One region of the Paenibacillus sp. FSL R5-0475 genome, then DNA from elsewhere that is predicted to be linked to it. Evidence: riboswitches for the same ligand, from Rfam matches in the RefSeq annotation. Region 1 holds a riboswitch; the other holds the start of a gene.
The links. A riboswitch is a leader RNA that binds a small molecule or an ion and turns the genes downstream of it on or off. The one in region 1 is predicted to bind cyclic di-GMP.
Positions count from the first base shown of each region.

Region 2: it holds a riboswitch for cyclic di-GMP, as region 1 does, so the genes downstream of both, MKX41_RS29330 (glycosyl hydrolase) here and MKX41_RS15425 (thiamine pyrophosphate-binding protein) in region 1, are expected to answer to the same signal.

Region 1 covers NZ_JBBORK010000001.1:3,427,554-3,431,736, reverse strand. Annotated here, with positions in the region: gene MKX41_RS15435 (hypothetical protein) at 45-395, opposite strand; gene MKX41_RS15430 (carboxymuconolactone decarboxylase family protein) at 435-803, opposite strand; gene MKX41_RS15425 (thiamine pyrophosphate-binding protein) at 814-2,457, opposite strand; cyclic di-GMP riboswitch class I at 2,576-2,671, opposite strand; gene MKX41_RS15420 (methyl-accepting chemotaxis protein) at 2,863-4,113, opposite strand.
Region 2 covers NZ_JBBORK010000001.1:6,568,883-6,573,065, forward strand. Annotated here, with positions in the region: gene MKX41_RS29325 (sugar phosphate nucleotidyltransferase) at 351-1,724, shown strand; cyclic di-GMP riboswitch class I at 1,861-1,940, shown strand; gene MKX41_RS29330 (glycosyl hydrolase) at 1,953-3,503, shown strand; gene MKX41_RS29335 (glycosyl hydrolase) at 3,657-4,183, shown strand, end outside.

The DNA of each region.
Region 1 (4,183 bases):
AATCCTCCTGAAAAACTCTATAGTTTTTTTAGTTATAAGAAGAATTAAGCTGTAACGGTGGAAATGATCTCGATGTTATCTAGTCCTGCTTTACGACCCAGACGAGCAAGCTGCATTTTAAGAATTGGGTTATTCTCAAGGGTTAGATTTACTTTTACAAATCCATCATTCTTAAACATTACGAAGCAACCTTCCAAAAGAGGCACAACATCAGGTGCAGTTACGTTTAGCTTTCTGCAGTCGATTTGTAATTCATAGTCTGCTGGAGTGATAGGATTAATAGTTTGTTGATAAGCTTGGATAGATTTCAGACCATCTTCTTCAGAAAATGTTCCTTCCAGCTCAATATTGATCACTTTTTTAGTAGTGTCTGTCTTTAAAATAAACTGTCCCACGTTAACATCTCTCCCGATATTTTAATTTACTGAAAATAGTTACTTTATTTCTTCAATCGTTTCGAGAAGAATATTAAAAGCGGTGATGATTCTAGGTGCCCCTATAGCGGGTACTAAGTGTAATAGAATACCTTTGAGTTGTTCTACAGTAACACCCACACGAAGAGCCATGACATAATGAACACCCAATTGATCAAACTGACCCATCGAAATCAGGGCAGAGATAACTGTGATTTCCTTCCAGTCAGCTTCGATTGTGTTGCGTTGAAAAATATCGCCGTAGGCATTCCCCATAATAAATTCAGCCAAATCGGGGAAATGTTCTTTAATCGGAGCCAGTGCTTTAGCTCCGTAGTCTCCAGAGAGATTCGTGAAGTGGTTCAGACCACTGTTTACATTGTCTTTCATAAGTGACCTCCTAATTTAGGTTCAAAGTACGGTGAGCAGTCGGAGGGACCTCATCACGGTCTGTTAGCAGTTCAATGACGGCAACACGGTTGATGGCAACAGCGTCCTTGATGGCTGTTTCGAACTCCTCCGCTGTCTCACATTTGTAACCCTTAGCGCCTAGTGATTCTGCGAATTTCACTGCATCCATAGGGACTTCGTAGATAGTTCCGTCAATACGTCCTGTAGTTTTTTCCATACCTTTTAGAGCCATATCTAGCTGTTTATTATTCACAACAATGAATATGACAGGAATATCCTTGCAGACAGCAGCGTTAATCTCTGCGCCTAGCATCATAAAGCAACCGTCTCCTGTAATGCAGAAGATCGTTTCTTCTGGAGCAGCAACCTTTGCACCAATCGCCATCCCGATAGAATTACCCATGCAAGCAAAGTAAGCATCGAAAACAAAACTGCCCGGTTTCTTAACCTTGTACCATTTCGCAGCATGGAAACCGTGACTTCCATCATCAACAAAGACTGTGCTGTTATAAGGAATCAAATCACTCATCGTACTCAAGACCGATGCAAGTGAAAGGTTTGGTAAAATCGGAGGCTCTTCGGTATAATCAGAATTTGTCGGTGCTTCGCGTTTTGTGATGTTGTTCGTGTCAATATTATTGAGATAGTAAACTAGATTGTCGCGTAGATCTCCAGTCACTGGAATTGTTTTAGAGAACAATATTTTTCCGACAAAAGTCGGATCGCTATCAAACTGAATTAATGTTGCAGGATGATTTTCCCTTTTAAGATTACAAATAGTCATATCACTTAAACGTGACCCGAGAACGATAAATAGATCACTTTGATTCAGCAAGTCATCCCCATGGGTACAACCGCCTACTCCAATTGGACCGTGATAGAGTGGATGATCCCAAGCTATAGCCCCTTTACCACCTGGAGATGTAACTACAGGAATATTAAATGTTTCCGCTAATTGAATTAGCTCACTATGTGCTCCTGAGCGGTTAACGCCTTTACCCGCGATAATTATTGGATTCTTAGAGTTATTTATAGCATCAAGTACACGGTCGATATTAGCATGGCTAACCAGTGATTCGCGTTCAGGGATTACAATATTACATTCCTCTAGCAATTCCGTTTGGACATCAAAGGGAATACAAAGGTGAACTGGACCACGATTACCGCTCAAAGCAATGGATATGGCATGATTAAAGATTGTGTTAAAGTGATCTCCACGTTCAATAAGCTTGCTATACAAGGTGGCAGGTCTAAACATATCAGCTAAATCAGCTAGAAAAGAAGTAGAGTCCTGACATTGGGGAATTCCAAGCTCTTTAATAGATTGATGGCCAGTAATAAATAGGACAGGTAGGTTGTTAGCCTTAGCATGTGCTGCTGCAGTTAATAGGTTTGTTCCACCAGGACCTGAAGTACCAAAAGCTACACCTAGTTTTCCAGTTTTAAGCGCATACCCGGCTGCTTCGAAGCCGGAACTGGACTCATGTCTCCCAGGAATAAATTCAATACCGTAATCTACCATTTTAAGAACAATAGGACAAATGGATTTCCCAATAATACCAAAGGAATGGGTAACACCTAGGTTCCGTAGTGCTTCCGACATGTAATCTGCGACTGTCTTCAAAAAATACACCTCACAAGTTGATTGTTATTTTAAAATCAAACATTAGAAAACCTGTGCTCTGAATTAGGGCACAGGTTGGTGGCATAAATCGCCATAGAGACTGAACAATTGTTCAGTCGTCTTGGTTATCTGCAACCTGGCAGTCATGGCCTCTGATTAAAAATGAGGCTGTAGATCCATGGTTTTGCGTCATCCTCTTTCGAAGATTTTGCCAATATTAATTTTAAAATTTATAAGAAGAATTTTCCTTTACAATATATTCCTAGAGAACCTTTGTCAATATATTTTCGCAAATTAACTCGAATTTTGACGAAAGTCTTGTCCAACCTATGAAATAATAGATATAAAAAAACTCCCCCTAAGTCAAAACTTAGGAGGAGTTTTTGGACTTGTTTATATATTTTTGCAAGTGACTTAAAACTTGAAAATATGGATAGTCTTCTGTAGATTAAACACAGCCTGTGTCATTTTCTCAGTTTCTTCAGCAACGGACTGCAGGGCATTAATTTGTTCATTCATAGCGGCGGATACTTCCTCGGTGCCGGCAGCGGTTTGCTGTGTGATTGCAGAGATATTCTCTATTGCACTTGAGATTTTCAAGGCACTTTCCAACATCAGATCACTTTCAGCAGAGAAGGAAGAGATTTGCTCGGTAATATACTGCACACTTTGCACAATTTGAGCAAAGATATGAGCAGATTGAGTGATCATCTCATTCTGTACCTGTACGACTTCTTCGTTGATAGCGATATTGTCAATCGCTTGTTTGATATCAGTTTCGATGCTCCGAACTAAGCCAAAGACTTCCTTCGTTGAAGCTGTTGATTCCTCGGCAAGTTTACGAACCTCCTGTGCGACTACAGCAAAACCTCGACCATGCTCTCCGGCGCGTGCTGCTTCGATGGAGGCATTCAGCGATAAGAGGTTGGTCTGCTCAGCGATCTCTGTGATGGTTTTTGTAATCATCGTAATTCCGCGAGCATTATGAGACAGGGCTTCGATAGTATCAGCTACTTTTTGAGTAGCCTGGATGTTTTTGCGCATGCCTTCAGCTTGAGTATCAACGGACTGCCGTCCTTGTTCAACTAGTTCTAATGTATGTATTGAACGTCTGTTCATTTCTTTCGTTGAGTTCGTATAATTGGATACTTTATTCTCAATATCTTTAATGGATTCTGTCATTTCAGCGATATCCGTAGATATTTCATTTGCACCAAGAGCTAGCTCGTTAGACGAAGAGGCTACCTGTGCCATGACAATTTTCAAATTCTGATTCTTATCTTCGATTCCACGGCTTGCATCCATAACTTGACGAGTGATTTGTGATGCTTCTGTCAAAATCTTCTTGAGCTTGTCAATCATAGTATTAAAGGAACGACTTACGTCCCCCATAGACCCGTTCTCGTCGGCTCTACTAGTAAAATCCCCTTTTGAAATACTATGAGATACATTCGCGATGTCATCAAAAGAAGATGTAAGCGTTCTCTCGATAAAGCGGGCCACTGGGAAAGTTAGAGCAGCAAGAACAACGATTAGAACAATACCCAAAATAATGTTGCCTAAGATCATAAAAGTAACTAAAACAGGAATGGCAAATAGTGCGGCAACGAGGTAACATCCGGCAACAATTCTTTGTTTTAACGGAAGTTTATGCATCCAGTTCATTGGTATAATGTCCTCCTTATTAATATTATGTATTGGTGTTATTATATGGGATTTAAAGGTGATTGGTCTA
Region 2 (4,183 bases), 3.1 Mb from region 1:
TAGGAGCAGAAGCAAATCTTTAGAAAAACGTGCTGCCTTCCGGCTGGTACAGCCCGGTGCAGTACGGTTCAAGCATTTAGAGGAAGTTGGTTAGGTAAAGAACGGAAAGGGAATTTGGAACTGTAGAAACGGAGTGTTCGCCTTTATCCTCGGATTTCTACCGCTGGCGGCGGTTCAAATCAGGAAATCTGAGGATAACAGCGATCGGAAGTCCAAAATCCCTTGGAGTGGTTCATACCTAATAAATTTTTTTAAAAATGCATCCGCTCGAACTAAGGCTAAGCGGAAGCTATACGTTTTGATAACAATTCAATTATGCTCATTTCCATATATTAAGGAGGGTTCATTCTATGAAAATGGTACTTCTATCAGGCGGTTCAGGTAAACGGTTATGGCCGTTGTCCAACGACTCACGTTCAAAGCAATTTCTAAAGGTACTTGAAAGCCCTCAGGGTGAACCAGAATCCATGGTACAACGTGTCTGGAGACAGCTGGAGGAAGCAGGGATGGCAGAATCATCTTATCTGGCCACCGGCCGTGGCCAAGTAGAAATGATACAAAGCCAGCTGGGAAGTCATGTGCCGATTATCGTTGAACCGGAGCGTCGGGATACTTTTCCGGCTATCGCCTTAACAGCTACCTATCTTTATTCAGTGGCAGGTGTTTCTCCAGCGGAAACGGTAGCAATATTGCCTGTTGACCCTTATGTAGAAGCATCCTTTTTCGATACCATAGCTATGCTTGAGGGGACCATGCTGGAAAGTGGAGCAAATCTGGCACTAATGGGTGTTGTTCCTGAACATGCCTCAGAGAAATACGGATATATTATTCCTACCACCGAAGAGGCGGGGGGAAATGGTTTTATGAAGGTGAGTCACTTTCAAGAGAAACCAGACCGTATACAAGCAGAACAGCTCATCGAGCAAAATGCCTTGTGGAATTGTGGAGTGTTTGCCTTCCGCTTAGGGTACTTGTTAGATATTTTGCAGCGTAAAGGGTTGCCTTTAGGATATGAAGAATTGCAGAAGCAGTATAAGCTATTGTCTTCCATCAGCTTTGATTATGAAGTGGTGGAGAAAGAAGAACATATTGTAGTACAGCCGTATGATGGATTCTGGAAGGATCTTGGAACGTGGAATACGCTGACAGAGGAAATGAGCAGCAAGCATGTAGGAAAAGGTTTTGTGACGGCGGATTCTGAGGGGACTTGCTTGATTAATGAGCTGGATATTCCGATTACGGTAATTGGTGCGAAGGATCTGATCATTGCGGCTAGCCCGGATGGGATTCTAGTTACCCATAAAGCTGAGAGCCCACGGATTAAAGAAGTGCTGAAGACCTTTGAACAAAGACCGATGTACGAGGAACGCCGCTGGGGCCATTACAAAGTTATTGATTATGTGAAATATGATGAAGGCAATGAAGTGCTGACCAAACGGATTTTTATATCCGAGGGGAATAATATCAGCTATCAATTACATCGCAAGCGTAGTGAAATTTGGACAATCGTCAGCGGCGAAGCAAGTATTGTTCTGAATGAGAAAAAACATAATGTGAAGGCTGGGGACGTGGTACGTATACCGGAAGGAACGAAGCACGCGATCCTTGCTTTGACGGATGTCGAGTTTATAGAGGTACAGACGGGTTCTGAATTAGTAGAAGAAGATAACATTCGTATTACTTTAGACTGGAATGATATAGAACTACAACAATTCATTTCATAGGTCTAACCTATCTATTTAACCAATCCAAAATTTCTTGAAACAGGTAAATTGACTCAATTATCAAAAAAAGTCATAAAAACACTAAATATATCATTAATTGTCGTCGATACTTACGGTAAGAGAGATTATTTCTCTTAAATTGAAAAGGCAAACCTATCGAAAGGTAGGGACGCAAAGCTATAGGGCCTTCGAAAGAGTGGCAGCCTGGCTACCGAAAGGGAGATTATTTTGAAAGCTTACCGTACGTATCGATTATTTGGCGCATTTCTGTCACTCGTCTTGTTTCTGACTGCACTTCCGCTTACTGTTGGAATTTCGCCGTCTGTTGTCATAGCTGCTTCAAATTCTGGAACGCCAGTTACCCCAGGAGCCTCACCTGAAGCCGTAAAGCTGCTTAACTATTTTTACTCGATCTCAGGAAAAGGTATTATTGCTGGTCAACATGACTATTTAGAAAGTCCAGATGAAATTAACAATATGCTGAAGGGAACCAGCGGACAATATGCCGCTCTTCACGGTTATGAACTGGGCGCGATCAGCGGTCAGTCAGAAGGAACGATGGCCTGGCAGCGTCAAAATGTGGTGAACAGCGCCATCAACTGGAATAAAGCGGGCGGGATCGTAGCTATGACTTTTCATGCTAACCTGCCGGGCACCTCTTATGACTGGGATAATGTAAAAAAAACACTTAGTCAGAATGAGTTCGATAGTTACGTTACACCGGGTACCAAGCAATATAACAATCTGATCGCTGAACTTGATAAGGTGGCAGTCTCTTTAAAAAGCTTGCGCGATGCCAATGTTCCGGTGCTTTGGAGACCCTATCATGAAATGAACGGGAACTGGTTCTGGTGGGGGAAGAAAAATAACTTTTCTAAACTTTGGAATATTATGTATGACCGTTTTGTTAACGTTCATAAATTAAATAATTTGTTATGGGTATGGAGTCCGAATGCTCCCAATGTTTGGTCAGATCCTTATGCGCTAACTTATCCAGGTGCTGATAAAGTAGATATTCTGGCAGCAGATATATACGAAAATGATTACCAGCAAAAATACTATGACAGCTTGTTGAGTCTAGCCGCAGGCAAACCGATTGCGATCGGGGAGAATGGTGAAATGCCTAATCTGGAGAAGCTTCAGCAATCACAAAGTAAATGGACGTATATGATGAGCTGGGGAAAAATGCTTTACGAGAATAATAGTGCAGATACAATTAAAACATTTATGAATAGCAACTATACCTTAACTAGAGATAAATTAAATACTAGTCTGGTACCGACACCTAGCGCTGCACCAGCGCCGGCACCTCCCGAAGAAGAGGGTGAGGCAGCAATTCCTCTTGTGAAGGGGCTTGCAGGAGAATATTACAACAACATACAGCTATCGGGAACAGCAGCTCTTACTAGAACTGATGCAATTATCGATTTCAATTGGCGGCAAGGATCGCCGGATGCCGCCCTCGGGGTTGATCGTTTCTCCATACGTTGGAGCGGTAAAATTAAGCCATTATATGATGAGCAATATACATTTTACACTACCTCAGATGATGGCATCCGTGTGTGGGTGAATGGGCAATCCGTGATTGATAGTTGGACTAAGCAAAGTGGTACTGAGCGTAAGGGTAATATAACGCTGAAGGCTGGCCAGCTATACGATATCAAGGTGGAGTATTACGAAAATGAAGGCGATGCGAGAGTCCGCTTGATGTGGGAAAGTGCTAGTCAAGCTAAAGAGACAGTTCCAGCAAGTGCACTTTATCTTCCGGATGTCTCCTGATTGATGAAAATTAAAGGTCGATCCTTAGTGGCTCTGCGTTATTGCAGAGCTACTAAGCTATAGTCCTCATTAGGTCAGAAGACGATTGTCCGATAACAGGTATGTTTATTTAGCACCTGTGGAGGCAGTACAGCTACCGAAAGGAGGATTTATTTGCGTAAATATTATAAGCAAAACAGATTGTTGTTTACTATATTACCGGTGTTTATTATTTTTTCCTTGCTGCCTTGGGGAGAGGTTAAGGGTCTTCCGAAGGCTATGAGTGTTTCTTCCGCTCTTCCTCCGGCTATACCAAGCAATCCATCAGCTTCTGAAGAAGCCAAGCAACTGCTGAGTACTTTGGTGAATCTACGTGGCAAAGGAATCCTGTCTGGCCAGCACGATTATCTAGAAAGTCCAGATGAACTGGTTCATAAGCTGAAGAATACATCGGGACAAAATGCCGTTCTACATGGTTATGAATTGGGGGCAATTAATAATCAACCCGAAGGGACGATCGCAGAACAGCGACAAGCTGTTATAGACAGTGCAATGGAGTGGCATCAAGAGGGTGGCATTGTAGCCATGACATTCCATCAGAGTTTGCCGGGGACTTCTCCGGAGTGGTCCAATGTAAACAGAAGTCTCAGTCAAGAGAAGTTTAATACTTATGTTACGCCTGGGACGGCTCAGTATAAGAG